Regions from separate parts of the Paenibacillus sp. FSL H8-0537 genome, predicted to be linked through region 2. Evidence: riboswitches for the same ligand, from Rfam matches in the RefSeq annotation. Region 2 holds a riboswitch; each other region holds the start of a gene.

Region 1 (6,085 bases), 3.0 Mb from region 2:
AAAAAGCGGTTATTCGCACCGTTGCCCCTCGCTCGAGAACGAGTAAGCAAAACAGCAGCCCTTGGATTAGCCGTTAAAAAACGTAATGAAGCATCTTGTCTCCTAGTCAAGTCTACAACTGGCAGACCATTAACAAGAGCGCTGCCCAACAAGCTGTCTTCGGTATCGAACCGAAGACAGCTTGTTTCATTTTCTTTGCGGATCACAACGGTTTAGAAGCGCATGTCATTTTCGATTCTGCTTAGTTTCATTTATTTGATACTGTTCATGAGGTTGATGCTATAATCAAGTCATTAGAAAGCTCAAACCACTGTAAATGGCGGCATTCTACTTGGACAACTGACAGAAGCTTCGTTGACTTGGAGGTTAGCATGGTTGCAATGAGTAAAGGTGAAAAAACGACAGGAACAAAAAGATTGTTAAAGGATAGAATTGAGGAAACGGCTCTGTATATGGAAGCACATTTTGGCGATAGATTGACAAGGAATCAACTTGCACAAATGGCTGGGCTAAATCCAGAGCATTATTCAAGATTATTCAAAACATATAAGGGGCAATCTCCCGTTGACTTTTTGACGGAACTGCGAATACAGGCAGCCAAGCTGCTGCTGCAGCGTCCGGGCATCACAGTCAAACAGGTTGGAAGAATGGTTGGCTTCGACGATCCTTATTATTTTAGCCGCCGCTTTAAGTTAAATACGGGCGCCGCACCTTCAGCGTACAAACAAGAAAAGCCATTGCGTGTTGTAGCGGTTGACTACTATGGGCATATACGAGCGCTTGGTATTCGTCCTGTAGGTGTCAGCGCAGGCATGGTCGGACTTAGAGGGCTGCTTGCGGACTGGTCTGATGATGCTCTAGATGTAGGAATAGATGAATTCCCCTATTATGACTCGGATGCAACAGATCAATTAAAGCCCGATATTGTGATAGGTCCACCTTCCTGGCTGCAGCGTGGGCAGTGCGGAGCTAAGGTTATAGAGGTGGATGACAAAAAAGATCCTTTATATATTCAATTTAAAGCAATTGGAAGTGCTTTAGGTTTGGAGCGACAGGTAGAGGAATGGCTGCGGAATTATGAAGAGAGAGCTCTTGAGCTTAGAAACAGGTTGTTTAGGAAGATGGAAGGGCAGACGATTGCGGTTTTCCGTGTTCGGGCTGATTTTCTTCAAATGTATGGAAACCAAATTATGGGCTATTCGTTGTACCATTCGCTTGGTTTGACACCACCTTATAAGCTTGCGAAGCAATTCGAAATAAACGGTAGCTATCACTCCACAGTCATAAATCTGGATGAGCTGCCTTTTTTCAGGGCGGATCACCTTATCGTCGTCGTGCAGCCTGATGAGGAGACTCGCCAAGTATGGGCCGACATTCAAGAGTCTTCTGTATGGTTATCCTTCCCCGCCGTGCGCAGCGGCAATATTTATCAAGTTGATGTACACCAGTGGCTGGCTTATGATCCGTTGTCTATTATGGCGCAAATGGAAGAAGCGGCTGTGCTATTAGGCGCAGGAATTGAGGGAGAAGAATATGAATAAGATACATAACAATCCATCAGCAATCATGATAGTGTATGGATATTATCAAGAAGGAAGCCCTATAATCGATTATGATAATCATTATTAATCATAGGACTGAAGGGGAATAAGAAGAAATGAAACAGTTAAGCAGCAGCAGAGGATTATATATAGCAGGAATGCTGGTCATTTTATTCGTTATTGCGGCATGTGGTTCAATGACAGACAAGCCGTTGGAGGACGGAGGAAGCAACACTGCTCTGAACGCAGCACAAGCCGATGCGGCTGCGGGGACAAGAGTATTCACCGACGATATGGGGAGGGATGTAGAAATTCCAGTCTCGCCGCAAAAGGTTGCTGTATGCGAATTTTCTTCGGTGGCCATAACGGTTGGCATTCAGCCGATTGCGGTTTGCGATAATGATTTTCTTAACTCGTTCATAAAACCATCACTGGCAGGCGTTGATTCTATCGGTGATCCGCCAAATGTTGAGAAAATAGTAGAGCTTTCGCCGGATTTAATGATTTTCAGTTCTGTCTATCCAGAAATCTATCCAGATATTATGGATAAATTAGAAAAAGTATCTCCGATTGTGTACATCAAGTTCAGCGATCCGATTTATGATGTTTTTCCTAAAGTTGCGGATGTATTGGGTAAGAAGTCGTTAGCGAGTGGTTGGATCAAAGATTACGAGGCAGAGAGGGATGTTTTGCGAGCGAAGGTGAAACAGTCCATCGGAGATGAATCGGTTTCTATTCTCCTTATCGAGGAAGGCGGACTGCGAATTTATTTGAGTACAAACTTTGGCGGGTATGTCGTGAGGACAGCCTTGCAAGCCAAAGCAGTCGATAAGGTTCAGGCAGAAATGAATAAGGATCGTTGGAAAAATGCGGTTGTCGTCTCGCAGGAGCTGCTTCCAGAGTATGTTGGGGATCATCTGCTGCTCATTGTAGAGGATGAGGAAGACTACAATGAGCTTCTGAAATCAGGCTTATGGCAAGGATTGCCGGCAGTCAAGAATGGAAATGTATATCTACTCGACCAAGACAAATATTATCTGGCAGACAGTATTACAATTAGAGAAACGATGAAAGAAGTGGCTGACTTGCTAGCTTCTGGTGGGAAAAAGTAAACTCGTCCATGCTCATCATTCACTTAGCCTAAAACGTCTAATAGAAGCCATGCAGTCACCATAAACGGTCTTCTAGCCATCCTTCAACTGGTCCACAACCTCTTGAAGCAAAACCATTTCCGTCTCCTTTAATTTATGCAATTGCTCCATTTGCTTGTACAAAGCATCCGAGCTTCGAGTAAACAAATATTTTAAAATGAAATTTCTTAGAGCATGCACATCCGCCTCGAGCTTTCTCCATCTGTTCAAAATTTGATTATCATCAATCAAATGCTTGTTATTAATCATGTAGTCTAATCGCATAGTCATACATTTCTTATGGTCGTAAAGCAGGTGAAACGATCTAATATCAAATACTACCTCCTCTTGAGCCAAATATTTTAAATAGTCGGAGGCCTTGTCGTATACATTAATGCCAAAGGTTAGCCCAGGTGTGCCTAAAGCCTCGTTGTAATATTCATCTGTATGTGACCTGGACAAGAGATAGGCTTTCATCGTATTTTTTACGTATTTTAGAGAAAAAGCATAGTCGTTATTTTCGAGAGGCTTCAATAAATAAAGATGCTGTTTAAAATCATGGGCTTCAATTTCCAATAAATGAAACGCTCTGCTAAAAGCCTCGTAATCACAGGTGATATTCGTTGTGTATTTTCCATTGGCATTATTGTCGCAGAAATACAGCTTTTTATTGGCATCATCATACCCATTTATCATGACTTCATGTGGAGACTTCGCAGTAATTTCATATTCTTTTATATAAAAACGGTCGATCATAACGATCACATAATAGCCGCCGTCAATCGATGCTTTAATAAAATCAAGCAGGTCATTATTCAAAATAGTCGAGCTTCGCCTGTCTATCGCTATCCGCTGAAAATCAATAAAAGGGCAGTCATAAAACTCAACCATTTTATCTCTATAATAACCATTGTAGAAAAAGGTATATAATTGGTTTGGATCTGGAATATCGAATAAATTAATATAATTATTCATAAACCACATTTTTTTCGAATCTACGCGAGATATAATCGAATAAAAATCACTGTAAAACCAATAGGAATCAATAATTTGCTTTACTTCGACTGGAAGGATTTTCACCGACAATGTGATCATTCCTTTTCTAATTGATAGAGTACCTATTGGACTAATTTAATAAATAAGCTCATCATGCGTGAAGTATTTTCAATATATCATTACTGGAAAAAATATGAAAGTTTTATATTGAAAATACTTTCATTTAGCTTGTTTAAGGCACTGGGGCGTGTGCATTATGATGGAGCTATAGCTTACTTAAATCAAAATGTTGACAGATCAGCACTTCCTCCCTAAGATTAAGAGTGGATTACGGACAAGACAGGCTGATTAGCCTGCAAAACTTCATAATTGAATGAAAATAGGTGCGGTACGAAGGCAAGGACATATACGCCTTAGTTCGCTTAAAAGGGAAGTTCGGTTAAAGGCCGACACGGACCCGCCACTGTATAGGGCAGCAGCTAATCATTAATTAAGCTGCGCTCCCCTCACAAATGAACCACTGGCTGATGAGCTTCTTTTCGTCGCAGGACGAATTGCAGAGGCTCGCGCTAGCCGGGAAGGGAAGAGAGGGAGGCCCCAAGTCAGGAGACCTGCCTGTTTTAACATCACTGTTTGACCTACGGTGCTTAGGGAGGTGGTTGGTTATGCCCATTTATTGCAAAATGTCTAACGATTATTTGCTGCTCCATGACGAGCAGACGCAGATAAGGTTTAGTTATTTATCATAAAAGCATTTCTGACTGCTTTCTTAAGGGTCGGGGATGCTTTTTTTAAATATAGGAAAGGATATGATTTTTCTATCCTTTCTCTATATTTCTACGCGAAACGGTAGCTTTGCCGCCACAGGACGGCTTTCGGCCGTTTACGCTTACTTAAAGGGGAGACAAAAGAAAAATGAACAACACGAAGAAGCCATTTAGCTTTTCACTTGGAATGATGATCGTTTGCTTGATGCTGGTGCTTGCAGGATGCAGCACGAATGCTGACTCAAACACAGGGAAGGGCACCAATGCTGCCGGGGAAAACAATGCTTCTGCCGCAAATAAAACACTGACAATGGCGTACACCTGGAACCCAGCAGGCGTTGACCCGCATGGCGATGACAGCTGGGACGTTATGCGCTCTGGCGCAGGGGAAACGCTTATTAAATTGAATGAGCAGCTGCAGCCGGCTGCTTGGCTTGCGAAGGAGTGGAAGCAGGAGGATGCTAACACGTGGACGCTCAAGCTGGAGAACAACGTAACGTTCCACGACGGCAAAAAGATGGATGCAGAAAGCGTGAAAGCTTCACTGCTTCGTTCCATTGAAAATAGCCATTTGGCGAAGGATTTGCTGCTGGTGAAAGATATTGAAGTGGTTGCACCGGATGAGCTGAAAATTATAACAACACAGCCGAACTCGGCTATTATTTCCAGCTTGGCTGATCCAAGCACGATTATTCTTGATGTCGACAGCATAAAGGAAGCGGGCAGCTACCCGGCCATGACGGGAGCTTTCAAAATCAAGCAGTTTACGAAAGACGTATCGCTTGTTGTTGAGCGTTATGATGGGTATTGGGGACAACCGGCGAAGCTTAAGGAAGTGACAATGAAGTTTGTAACCGATGGCAATACCCGACTGATGGCGCTGCAAGCTGGCGAAGTAGATGTTGCAACGGACATTCCGATTGACAGCATTGAGCTGGTAGAGAAGGACAGTAAGCTGGAAGTGCTGTCTGCACCATCGGTTCGTACACATATGGTATTATTTAATATGAATTCTGCTTTGTTTAAAGAAAAGGCGAACCGCGAGGTTGTAGATCAAGCCATTCCGCGCGAGGCGATTATTGAATCGGTTATGCGTGGCTATGGCACGAAAGCGAAAAGCCCGTTCCCGGAAATTTTGCCATTTGGCAAAGTAGCGGAGCAAGCAGCAGGGGAAACGACGGAGCAATTGCTGAGCGCTGGCGGCTGGCAGAAAAATGCTGCAGGCATGTGGGAGAAGGAAGGCAAGCCATTCGAGGCGACGCTCCTTACGTTCCCGCACCGCCCAGAGCTGTCCGTAATGGCAGAGGTTATTCAGAACCAACTGCTTAATGAAGGCATTACCGTGAAAATTCGCAAGGTTGAAAATATTGATGCTGAGCTTGCGAAGTCCGATTGGGATCTTGCTATGTACAGCATGCTGACAGCACATACAGGCGATCCGCAATATTTCTTGAACATTTTCTATCAATCAGCTAGCGAATCGAATGTCAGCCATTATGTATCGAAGCCGCTTGAGACGGTTATTAACAAGCTGAACGAAACGTCTGCTACAGAAGCACGCAATGCGCTTGCGATAGAAGCTCAGGACATTATTAATGAAGATTTGCCGCAGTCGTTTATCGTACACCCCGACAATGTATTTGGCGTGAAA
Region 2 (6,085 bases):
CGGCTCGACGGCTTCCAAGCGGGCTCCGACGATTATGTCGTTAAGCCATTCAGCCCGCGCGAGCTGATGTACCGCATTAAAGCGATCATTCGCCGCACCTCGGAGTTTGCTTATCGCGCCTTGCAGCGCAAGCAGACACCTGATCTTATGCTGCCAGGACTCGTGTTCGATTATGATTCGAGGCAAGTGATTGCCGGAAGCAGCAAGGTAAAGCTGACGTTCCGCGAATATGAGCTGCTCAGGTTTATGGCAGCCAACATCAATCAGCCCATTTCCCGTGAGGATTTAATGCGGCGAATTTGGGGCTATCAATCGCTAGGCGATTACCGGACGATTGATACCCATGTGAAGCGGATCAGAGAGAAGCTGAACCGCGTCCACCCCGAATCTGCCTCCTTGATTCAGACGGTATGGGGCATTGGCTATTGCCTGATGAATCCCGCGGCAGAGACCATTTAGGCGGGCGGCTGTAGCAGGCTGAATTGCATTACCTGTCTATATTGGCCTGTTTTCCTGCCTGCCGTGTCCCCACTCCCTCGGCTTTGACCATCCCCGCTTCAAATAAAGCAAAAGCTCCGCATGCGCCAATCAGCGCAAGCGGAGCTTTTTTAATATCCATAACTTCTTAATAACGATACGAATCGTCCTGATCATTACAATTACTTCATTACTTAGCCAGCTGCTCCCGTACTTGCTCAGTCGCTTGAATCATATTGCGCAGCGATGCAACTGTCTCATCTACACCACGCGTTTTAAGTCCGCAGTCCGGGTTAATCCAGAACAATTCTGGCTCAAGCACGTTCAGGGCGCGTTTGATCATCGATGTCATTTCCTCTACTTCCGGCACGCGAGGGCTATGAATATCGTATACGCCAAGGCCAATACCCAGCTCATATGTGTGCTCCTCGAAGCTGTGAATCAGCTCGCCGTGGCTGCGGGATGTTTCAATGGAGATAACGTCGGCATCGAGCGCGCGAATGGAATCAATAATGTCATGGAACTCGCAATAGCACATATGCGTGTGAATTTGCGTCGTATCCTTAACATCAGAAGTGGACAAGCGGAAGGAAAGCACCGCCCAGTTCAAATACTGCTCCCAATCTTCACGTTTAAGCGGCAAGCCTTCGCGAAGGGCAGGCTCATCCACCTGAATCATTTCAATGCCTGCTTCCTCCAGCGCCTTCACTTCTTCTGCCAAGGCAAGCGCGATTTGGTAAGCAACCTGCTCGCGAGTCAAATCGCTGCGGACAAACGACCAGTTCAAAATCGTAATCGGACCCGTCAGCATGCCTTTTACCGGCTTAGAAGTCAGCGACTGTGCATAAACGGTTTCTTCGACAGTCATCGGCTTGCTGAACTGCACATCGCCGTAAATGACTGGTGGTTTTACACAGCGCGAGCCATAGGATTGCACCCAGCCATTTTTCGTGAAAGCAAAGCCTTCCAGCTTCTCTCCGAAAAACTCAACCATATCCGTACGCTCAAACTCCCCATGAACGAGCACATCAAGGCCGATCTCTTCCTGCAGCTTGATCCAATGCTGAATCTGCTCCTTAATGAATACGCGGTACTGCTCCTCACCCAAATCACCACGACGCCATTGCTGCCTTGCTTGGCGTACTTCCGCCGTTTGCGGGAAGCTGCCGATTGTCGTTGTCGGCAGGAATGGCAGCTGCCAGCGTTCCTTCTGGCTCACTTGGCGCTCTGCAAATACCGCTTTGCGCTCCGACGGCTGTGCATCGATGCTCGCTACAGCGGCATGAACGCTTGCACGGCCACGGGATGGCGATGCGGCAAGTGCAGCTAAAGCGGCTGCATTGCGATCAAATGCCTCTTTTACCGCTGCATCTCCTTCATTCAGCGCAGTTGCAAGAACGGAAATTTCCTCCAGCTTCTCATTGGCATACGCCAGTGCGCCTGCAAGCTCTGCTGGCAGTGCCGTTTCGAGAGCGGCCGATACAGGTACATGCAGCAGGCTGCAAGAGGAGCTTACAATTAGGCGGTCGTTTGGCACGACTTTAGCAATACGGGAAAGCAGCGCTTTGCGCTCCTGAAGATCTGCCCGCCAAATGTTACGGCCGTCAATAATACCTGCGCCCAGCACCTTGCCTTGCGGGAAGCCGATTGACTCCAGCTGCTGCAGATTCTTTTCAGCGCCAGCTGTGAAATCCAAACCTAAGCCCTGTACAGGCAAAGCCGCGATTGCAGCATAATGCTGAACCGATTCGAAATACGTTTGCAGCAGCAAATTGAGCTTAGGTGCCGCTTCATGAAGCTGTGCATAAATGCTTTGCACAAGCGCCAAATCTGCATCAGACACATCTGTTACGAGCGAAGGCTCGTCAATTTGTACCCATTGTACGCCTTCTTGCTCCAGCTCGCGCAGCACCTGTGCATACAGCGGCACATACTGGGCAGCAACCGTAGCAAGCTCAGAAGCGGCATAGCCTTTAGAAAGCTTGAGAAATGTATAAGGTCCAACAATGACTGGTTTGCCCTCGATGCCCAGCTTTTCCTTTGCCTCGCGGTAAGCGATCAATGGACGGTTCTCGGTCAGAGCCGGCGTAATGCCTTTCAGCTCAGGAACAATGTAGTGATAGTTCGTATTGAACCATTTCGTCATCTCGGATGCCGAAGCCGTTTTATTGCCTCTCGCCATGGCATAATAGGTCGTTACCGATACAGGGCCGTCTGTGTAGCCAAAGCGCTCAGGCACGACGCCAAACATAGCAGCTGTATCAAGGATATGGTCATAATACGAAAAATCATTTACCGGAATGAGATCAATTCCGGCCTGTTTTTGCAATTGCAGATGGTTTAGACGAATCGTCTCCAGCTGTTTCAAGAAATCCGCTTCCTCAAGCTTGCCGCTCCAGAACGCCTCCAGCGCTTTTTTCCATTCTCTGTTTTCACCGATACGCGGATATCCCAAACTGCTGCTTTTTACTTGACTCATTGTTATTGCCTCCTGTTTTTCATTATTCACCCTAGTGGATGGAAGTTATAATTCTTTGTTATTTCATCAACAAACTCAGATATATGCTTATGGCATTGCGAGCGAATTTCTTCGCGGCGGCCTTTCCCTATACATCCGATTTGCTGCCAGCCAGAAACGATTAAATACAAAAAGGGACGTCCTACCCTGTACAGAAATGTGGGTAAAGACGCCCCTCGTTTCAACAAACGATGGCTGCCATCTTTAACACCTCCCTATCTCCCGTAGGTAATGCAGTGTATAGAATAAGGCAGGTCTCCTGGCTCCAGCATCATCATCGCTGCGCTCGCCTTCCCGGCATCATGCCAGTGGCTTTATTGCGCAGAACTCCGCTGTTACAGTGGCGGGACCGCGCCGGTGTTGCACCGGACTTCCCTTTTAAGCTCAAGACGTGACGCAAGAGCACCTTATTCCTCGCTATTTAGTTGGTCAATCTTTATTTATACTTTTCATTCTGAGAAATATAGAGAGAGGATGTAAAAATCATGTCCTTTCCTACTATTTCAAGCAACATGTATAACTATACACACTTTCGTGTTTTTATACAACAAAAGATTTTACAGCCGCTTTAAATTGTGCGAGCGTGCGCGGCGGCGGCTGTTCTCCTCGCAGCTCAGACGGCAGTGCCTCCCAAGCTTCCAGCACCATTGGCAGCGTGAGTCCAAGGCTTCTGAGACGTTCGCCTTCGCGAAATACCGTCTCCGGCGTACCCTCCAATATACAGCGGCCCTCATTCATAATAAAAATCCAGTCCGCCCAAGCATAGGCCATATTCATGTCATGCGTTGCCATAACCGGCGTTATGCCGCTCGCATGAATGCGGTCCAGCTCAGCCATCAGCCGCTGCTCCGATATCGGATCGAGATAAGCAGCCGGCTCATCAAGCAGTACCAGCTCCGGCTCCAGCGCCAGCACGCCGGCAAGAGCGACTCGCTTCTTTTGCCCCAGGCTAAGATGATGCAGCGGCTTATGAGCCAGTTCCTGCAAGTTCAGCTGCTGGATGATACGCCCCGTACGCCTGTTAATTTCCTCTTCATGAAGCCCCGCATTGCGCAGCCCATAAGAAATATCCTCATAAGCGGTATTCAAGATGAGCTGATGCTCCGGGTCCTGAAAAACAAGACCAACGCGCCGTCTCAAGCTGGCAAGCTCTCTGGGCTTGTAAGAAAGCGGCTCGCCGCGCCAGCTGACATAACCGGATTGCGGACGATTAATGCCAATAAGCTGCAAAAAAAGCGTCGACTTGCCCGAGCCATTATGCCCGCACAGCGCTACCTTCTTGCTTGCAGGAATCCGCAGCTCTAGCCCGTTTAAAGCGACCTTGTCCGTTCCGGGATATGCATAGCTTACACTGTTCATTTCCATAATGGTTGATGCCTGATCGTTGTCTGCCAGCTTATTCACCTCCATACCGAAGCCATAGCTCTGCTGCCAATAAAATGATTATGCCTAGCCCAGCTTCCGCCCAATATCGGAGGCGAACCGTCCGCTTTACAGCAGGCGCAAGGCGGATCTCATTCGTAAATCCTCTTGCCATCAGCCCATTCGAAAGCCCCTTATAGCGATGCATCGTCTTGACGAAGAGCCGCACGGCAATAGCTGCCGTACCTTGAAGCTTTCCTCTAAAACCATGTTGACCGCCCCGTGCGCGCTGCGCGATCAGCATAGCCCCCGCCGTATCCAGCAGCAGAAAGATGAAGCGATACATAATGATCATGAGCTCCAGTACAATTTGCGGCATTTTCAACCGCTTCAGCACCTGCAGCAGCTCGGGAAACGGGGTAGTCAAGGTGATGAAAAACATGCAGGCCAGGCAAGCAAGAATACGCGTGAAAATAGGTCCGGCAAGACCTAAGGATGCCTCCGGCACATACAAGCTGATCGGCTCCCATGAAGCGAGCACCCAGCCTGCTTTCTCAGCTGCCAGGCTTTCTGCTGCGCTGCCGCTGTTACTGCTGCTAGTGAATTCAATAAGCAGCGCAGGCAGGCTGAGAACGAACAGCAAGCAAGAGGAGAAAAGCAGCGCCATATAAAGCTTGGCAGGTACTTTCGCGTAGCCAATCGTCCACAGCATAAGCCATCCAAAAATGGCCAGCTGCACGAGCGGATGAGCGAGATAGGCAAGCAGCAGCAGCAGGGCTGCAAGCCCGCATTTCCAAAAGGCGGATAAATCCCGCAGCCGATTGGAATAAGAAATCGTATCGATCCATTTCATCATTGCTGCTTTGTTTTCTCCGACTTCCCTTTAAATAGGCCAATCACATAGCCGATAATGCCAGCGCCAATCGCAGCTTGCAGCGCGAACAGCATGCTTTCTGTTTCTCCCGGCACCTCTGCCAGCGGAGACGCCCAAGGCTCATAATGGGGCGCAATCGTCTGGATCATTTCCTCCGCTGCCCCATCCGCGCCGCCGAACTCGGCGTTAATGAATATTAATGGCGCAACGGCAAGTAAAACAACAATGGCTAAAATCCAAATATTTTTGGCACTGCGGCTCATTATACGCGCTCCCCTTTCATTCTCCGCTTCAAAATAGACAGCTCGTCCGTATTAAAAGATTGCAGCCAGTTCCAGATCAATACCGTCAGCAAGCCTTCACTAACAGCGAGCGGAATTTGGGTAATCGCAAAAATACCGCCAAATTTCATAAAGGACGCGATAATGCCGCCTTCGACAGCCGGAAAAGCAACTGCGAGCTGAATGGAAGTGACGATATAAGTAGCCAGATCGGCAACAGCAGCAGCGGAAAATATCGCCAGACCTTGCTTGCTGCCTGAACGCATCAGCAGCCGATAGACCGCATAGCCCGCAGCGGGACCGGCAACCGCCATTGAAAAAGCATTCGCTCCAAGCGTCGTCAGCCCGCCATGCGCCAGCAGCACCGCTTGAAACAACAGTACCATTGAACCCAATACGCTCATGGGCAGCGGTCCGAACATGACCGTTCCAAGCCCCGTTCCCGTCGGATGCGAGCTGCTTCCTGTAACGGAAGGAATTTTCAGCGCGGACAGCACGAAGGTGAAGGCAGCTGCCAAGCCAAGCATCAGCTTAAGCTCTGGCGCTTCCTTGGTAATTTTGCGAATAGCACGT
Region 3 (6,085 bases), 2.5 Mb from region 2:
ATCTAGTCCTACGGAGCCAACGGTAATCGTTGGTTTGCCAGTAAGCTTTTTCGTCCAGCCTGCAAAGTTGAGCTCCGAGCCTTCAAATTCCGGCTCCCAGAAGCGGCGAGTCGAGCAGTGGAAAATATCTACTCCAGCTTCTACAAGCGGAGCAAGAAACTGTCCCAATTCCTCAGGAGTGCTCGCAAGCTTAGCTGTGTACTCGGACGATTTCCACTGCGAGATGCGAATAATAATCGGGAAATCAGGTCCGACAGCTTGGCGGCAAGCTTCGATAATCTCGACCGCAAAACGCGTTCTCGACAGCATATCGCCGCCATAACGATCCGTCCGTTTATTCGTTTTCTCCCAGAAAAATTGGTCGATCAAATAGCCGTGCGCGCCATGGAGCTCAATGCCGTCAAAGCCAATCCGTTTCGCATCGGCTGCTGCTTGTGCGTAAGCTGCAACAACGTCTTTAATTTCGGCTTCGGTCAAAGGCTCATTCACGACCTCGCCCTCTGCAGTAATACCGGAAGGGCCGATCGGCAGTGCTTCCGGGTTCGGATGGGAGCCGACCTTGCGCGTTGTGCCAACATGCCAGATCTGTGGAACGATTTTGCCGCCAGCCGCATGAACAGCCTCGACGACCTTCGCCCAGCCATTTAATGCAGCTTCGCCATGAAAGTTAGGGATGTTTGGATTATCGGTGGCAGCCGGATGGTTAATCAGCGTGCCCTCTGTCACAATTAAGCCAACGCCATTTTCGGCGCGGCGTCTATAGTAGGCGACAACATCTTCACCCGGAACGCCATTTGGAGAAAAACCGCGGGTCATAGGTGCCATTACGACACGGTTAGGCAGGGAAAGTGGACCTGCAGAGAACGGCTTGAACAACGATTGAATGGAACTCATGAATAAAATACCTCCTAATCGAATAGAAAATCTATAATTCTATAAAAATAGATATAAAAGCATGAAATGAACAGGCATAAGCAAGGTTATAGCTCATCCTGAATCATTTCTTTGAAAAGCCGAATGTTAGCTTCATTGCGTCTGTAATAAGTGTGCTGTCCGATCCGCTTCGACTCCAGCAAGCCTGCTTTATGCATTTTCACTAAATAGCCGGATATAACGGATTGCGCAAGGCCCGATTTTTCAGCAAACGAACCGACGCAGACGCCTCCAGCAAACTGACAAGCATCGGTTAGATGGCATTGAGGCCCGAAATGCTCCTCAGGTGTTTTCAGCCATTTTAAAATATGGTACCGTTTCTCGTTAGACACAGCTTTAAGTATTGATAAAGTATCCATGAGGATTAGTATATCTACTTTTATAGAAATGTCAAATTGTTAGTCTCGGGTCGAAACGCGCCGCGCCGCCAAAGGACGGCGACAGCCGTTTCACCTTGTGCCTATTTGTGATCGATAGGGTGGACTTTGCAATTATTCCGTTATCGGAAACCAGCCTGGCGCATGCGTAATGGCTCCCCACAAGCCATTCGGGATGACAAGACGCTCTTGATCCTGCTTGGACAGCGTAGTCACAATATCCTGCTCGTTGCCTTGCTTGATTTTCTCCGTCCAATCCGGGTCGATAATGAGCTCGCGGCCTAGGGCGATGAACGGCACGCCGGAGTTTTTCGCTTGCAGAGCCTCTTCGGCAGTTGTGATGCCGCCAACTCCGATGAATGGAATGTGCTCGCTGTATTTTTCGACGAACCAGGCCATGCGGCTTTGTGAATCCTGTTCGCCTCTGCGCGGCTTCGACCAGAAATCATTAAGCGACACATGCAAATAATCCAGCTTCTGCTCGATTAGAGCGTTAACCAGATGGTACGAATGCTCCATCGTCAAGCCTTCTTCTTCAGGCTCCTCCGGCGAGAAGCGATAGCCCACCAGAAATGGCTGTGGCGCCATAGCTGCGGCTTTCTGAACGGCTTCAACGACGTAGAGCGGGAAAGCCATCCGTTTATGGACCGAGCCGCCCCAATCGTCGGTACGTACATTGGAAGCCGGGGAATAAAATTGCTGCAGCAGATAGCCGTTGGCACCGTGAATTTCTACGCCGTCAAAACCAGCCTCAATTGCACGGCGGGTCGCTTCGCCAAAGTCGGCGATAATCGCTTTGATTTCCTCCTCGGTTAGCTCGCGTGGTACAATACCGCCTTCTTGCTGGGCAATGCTGCTGGCGCTCACCAAATCATCATTCGGCACTAGGCCAGGGAAGCAGGATCTTCCGCCATGAAAAATTTGCAAAATCGCCTTCGCGCCGCGGCTTTTAATCGCATCGGCCAGACGCTTGAGGCTTGGGATCATTTCGTCGGTATCCGCGCCAAATTCGCCCGGGAAGCCTTTGCCGTTGCGGCTTACGTAGACGCAAGCTGTAACGACGATGCCGGGCCCCGCACTGCGACGGCTGTAGTAGGCGAGCTCCTCATCAGGCACTGTACCGTCCGGATTGGACGAGCAGGTTGTCATTGGCGCCATTACAATACGATTATGTACAGACATGCCATTCGTGAAAGTGAATGGTTCAAATAAAGGCTGAAATTGTGGTTTCATCAGTCGTTCCCTCCAGTTACGAAATGCTATCTACTTTATTTTATATCAGAAAATAAACAAAGGAAAGCGGAGGGAAAGGTTGCTTAAATGAAAGGGCTGGTATATAATCAACCAGATTTGCAAACAACTGAAAAATTGTGGGAATAAGGTGCGACAGCTGCGGCTGGAGCTTAAAAGGGAAGTTCGGTGCAAAACCGACGCGGTCCCGCCACTGTTACGGATTAGCTGAAGCTACAAGGCCACTGATCTCGCTTAGCGAGAATGGGAAGGCAGCTAGCAGCATTATTTCCGGTAGCCAGGAGACCTGCCTGTTCTGACAACACTGCTGTAACCTACGGAGAATAGGGAAGTGTTAGCGCGCATGCTTATTTGCTATGATGGAAAATAACAATAACAGGCAGCTCTATCCTTCCTATGACTGGAGGCAGAGCTGTCTTTTTTTTTGCGGATTTTTACAGGAAGATGATTTTGCTAGAGGGAGAGGAAATAGAAAAGATGAAACGTACACAAACGGCAAGAAATAAAAAAAGAATGGGTGTTTTATTCAGCCTCTGCTTGCTGCTGGCGCTGATGGGCTGCAGTGGTGCCAACGGCTCAAATGAACCCATCAGCAATAATGGGCTGTCGCAGCAGTCTGCTGCTCCTTCCGCCGCTGCGGATGCTGCTTCTGAAGAAATCGTGCTGGCTGCGCCGCGGGATTTAGCACCAGGACCACAAGATGCTTATTACACGAGCACTATTCTATACGTATGGGAGCCGCTAATTGCTGCTTCTGAGGATGGCAAGCCTGCTCCAAAGCTGGCGGAATCGTGGGAAATGTCCGCTGATGGCAAGGAATGGACCTTCATGCTGCGCAAAGGCGTGACGTTCCACGATGGCGCGCCATTCAACGCGGACGCGGCGCTTGCAAATTTTGCCCGTTACAAGCAGGTGAGCCCGAAGAGTTCGCCGTTCTATACGCTGGACATTAATCATTCATACCCTAGCCTTCAGGAAGTCGTGAAGGTTGATGAAAGCACGATTAAGCTTGTTTTCGAAAATCCGCAGCCGACGCTGCTGTATTCAATGATCAACTTCTCAAGTCCGATGTACAGCCCGAATAATTTTGACGACAACGGCGATTTCAACGGCCTGCCGCAAGGAACAGGTCCTTTCAAGCTTGTGCAGCATGAGAAGGATCAATATTCTTTGCTAGAAGCTTACGACGGCTATTATGGCGAAAAAGCAAAAGCTCAAAAAATCCGCGTCCGCGTCATACCGGACCCTGATACAAGGCTGGCTGCCCTTAAATCTGGGGAGATTTTGGGCGTCATGGATTTGGGAGCTATTCCTCCTGCCCTTGCCGAGGAGCTGCTGAAGGATGACCGCTTTGCTGTATCGACGGCAAAATCGACGATTTCCCACTACCTGCATCCGAACGGTGCCAAAGCGCCATTTAATGATTTGAAGATGCGTCAGGCGCTGAGTCTGATTATTGACCGCGAGCAGCTGGTGAAGGAGCTGTTTTTGGGTTATCCAACCGCTACAGCCAACATTCTAAATTCGACCTCGCCGTTTTACAAGGACATCCCTGCCGTTCATGATTCGGAAAAGGCAATCGCTCTGTCGCATGAGGTGCTTGGCGATAACAGGCAGGCGGTTACGCTAATTGTGCCAACTTATGGGCTTGACCGTTATCCGTATAAAGCGCAGGCCGAGCTGCTTCAGGCTGTGCTTCAACAATTGCAGCTGGACGTTACGATTCAAATATTGGATGGAGCAGCTTACAAGGAAGCACAGGCACAAGGAAACTTCGATTTGGCTATGGCCATTCAGGGGCTGCCGAACGGCGATCCTTATTCGATTTTGAACAATTATATGGCTAGCGAAGGCTCAAGCAATAAAAGCTATACGCTCGGTTACAGCAATGCCCGTGTGGATGAGCTGTTGAATCAGGTGAAGACGACGCTGAATATGGATGATCGCGCTGCCATTTATAACGAGCTGCAGGATATCGCAGCTGAGGAATTGCCGACGATTCCGCTGTTTAATGATGCGAGCTTAATTGCGTTCAGCAAAGAAATTACCGGATACGGGGCACTTGTGTATGGTACAACGCTGCCGCAACTGGAGCGGGTACAATAAGATGGCCTATTTCATTCGGAGGTTGGCGGCGGCTGTTCCCGTCCTGATTGGCATTACGTTTATAGCCTTTGCATTAAGCGTCGCCTCTCCGGGTGATCCGGCTGTCGAGCTGCTCAGCATGAACGGCTTCAGCCAGCCGACCGAAGAGCAAATTGCTTTGAAACGCGAAGAGATGGGGCTGAATGATCCGCTGCTCGTTCAATATGGACATTGGTTATCAAAGGCGGTACAAGGTGATTTGGGAACGTCATATATGACGAAGGAATCGGTTAGCGGCGAGCTGCTGCGCCGCCTTCCTGCAACCTTAAGCCTATCTTTGTTAGCTGTATTGTTCGCCATTCTGCTTGGCGTGCCATGCGGCATGCTCATGGCGATTCGGCGCAATCGGCTGTTCGATCATATCGGCAGGGCGCTTGCGCTGATTTTGGTTTCCATTCCCGGATTTTGGCTGGCGATCATGCTCATTGCCTTATGGTCGGAGAAGCTGCAGTTGCTCCCAACCAGCGGCTATGGGACATGGAAGCATCTGCTTATGCCAGCCGCGGTGCTTGCTTCCGGTACAGGCGCCATATTGATGCGGCTAACGCGTGCGGCGCTGCTGGAGGAGCTGAATAAAGATTATATGCTGACGGCCCGGGCTAAGGGGCTGCGTGAGAGCTTCATTGTGCTTCGGCATGCACTGCGCAATGCTTGTATTCCGCTGCTCACGGTCATCGGCAGCTATTTTGGAGCGATTGTTGGCGGCTCCGTCATCGTGGAAGTTATTTTCGCGGTGCCAGGCATTGGACGCTTTGCAATGGACGGTATTTTTCGCAGAGATTATCCGGTCATTCAGGGCTATGTCGTATTTACCGGTCTCATTTACGTCCTGTTCAATTTGGCAACGGATTTATGCTATGGGCTTGCTCATCCGCAAATCAGGCTGGGAGGGAAGCTTCGATGAAGATATCCTATAGGTTGGCTGCAGGCGTGCTTGCCTTCTTTCTGCTTACCAGCTTGCTGGCACCGCTGCTTGCTCCCTATGACCCGAATCAGATTAATATGGCGGAAAGGCTTACACCGTTATCCGCTGCACATTGGCTAGGAACAGACACGCTGGGGCGGGATGTGCTGAGCCGCATTTTATATGGCGGAAGGGTGTCGATCTTGCTGGCGGTAGCTGTTACGCTCGCTACAATGCTAGTCGGCCTGCTGCTCGGAACGATAAGCGGTTATGCTGGCGGTTGGATCGATGAAGCCATACAAATTGTGGTTAGCATTTTTCAAGGACTGCCGGGTCTCGCGCTTATGCTGGCTATTGCAGGTACGCTCGGTCCCGGTGTAAAAAGCCTGTTTATCGCGCTTCTCTTCACCTCATGGGCAGATTTTTCCCGGGTCGTGCGCGGCGAGGTTATGAAAATACGCGAAGAAAGCTACGT

What was found. Region 2 has a riboswitch for cobalamin ahead of metE (5-methyltetrahydropteroyltriglutamate--homocysteine S-methyltransferase). Riboswitches for the same ligand answer to the same signal wherever they lie in the genome.
Region 1: linked by a shared signal. The riboswitch ahead of MHB80_RS08655 (ABC transporter substrate-binding protein) and the one ahead of metE (5-methyltetrahydropteroyltriglutamate--homocysteine S-methyltransferase) in region 2 are both predicted to bind cobalamin.
Region 3: linked by a shared signal. The riboswitch ahead of MHB80_RS10680 (ABC transporter substrate-binding protein) and the one ahead of metE (5-methyltetrahydropteroyltriglutamate--homocysteine S-methyltransferase) in region 2 are both predicted to bind cobalamin.

Annotation. Positions count from the first base shown of each region.
Region 1 is NZ_CP150290.1:2,052,554-2,058,638, forward strand. It holds gene MHB80_RS08635 (LysM peptidoglycan-binding domain-containing protein) at 1-77, shown strand, start outside; gene MHB80_RS08640 (helix-turn-helix domain-containing protein) at 381-1,541, shown strand; gene MHB80_RS08645 (ABC transporter substrate-binding protein) at 1,658-2,653, shown strand; gene MHB80_RS08650 (hypothetical protein) at 2,726-3,757, opposite strand; cobalamin riboswitch at 4,032-4,301, shown strand; gene MHB80_RS08655 (ABC transporter substrate-binding protein) at 4,583-6,085, shown strand, end outside.
Region 2 is NZ_CP150290.1:5,042,468-5,048,552, forward strand. It holds gene MHB80_RS21240 (response regulator transcription factor) at 1-459, shown strand, start outside; gene MHB80_RS21245 (hypothetical protein) at 488-619, opposite strand; gene metE (5-methyltetrahydropteroyltriglutamate--homocysteine S-methyltransferase) at 668-2,956, opposite strand; cobalamin riboswitch at 3,227-3,420, opposite strand; gene MHB80_RS21255 (ABC transporter ATP-binding protein) at 3,536-4,405, opposite strand; gene cbiQ (cobalt ECF transporter T component CbiQ) at 4,392-5,213, opposite strand; gene MHB80_RS21265 (energy-coupling factor ABC transporter substrate-binding protein) at 5,210-5,494, opposite strand; gene MHB80_RS21270 (energy-coupling factor ABC transporter permease) at 5,494-6,085, opposite strand, start outside.
Region 3 is NZ_CP150290.1:2,549,137-2,555,221, forward strand. It holds gene MHB80_RS10665 (NADH:flavin oxidoreductase) at 1-894, opposite strand, end outside; gene MHB80_RS10670 (helix-turn-helix transcriptional regulator) at 981-1,292, opposite strand; gene MHB80_RS10675 (NADH-dependent flavin oxidoreductase) at 1,425-2,543, opposite strand; cobalamin riboswitch at 2,673-2,870, shown strand; gene MHB80_RS10680 (ABC transporter substrate-binding protein) at 3,039-4,667, shown strand; gene nikB (nickel ABC transporter permease) at 4,669-5,610, shown strand; gene MHB80_RS10690 (ABC transporter permease) at 5,607-6,085, shown strand, end outside.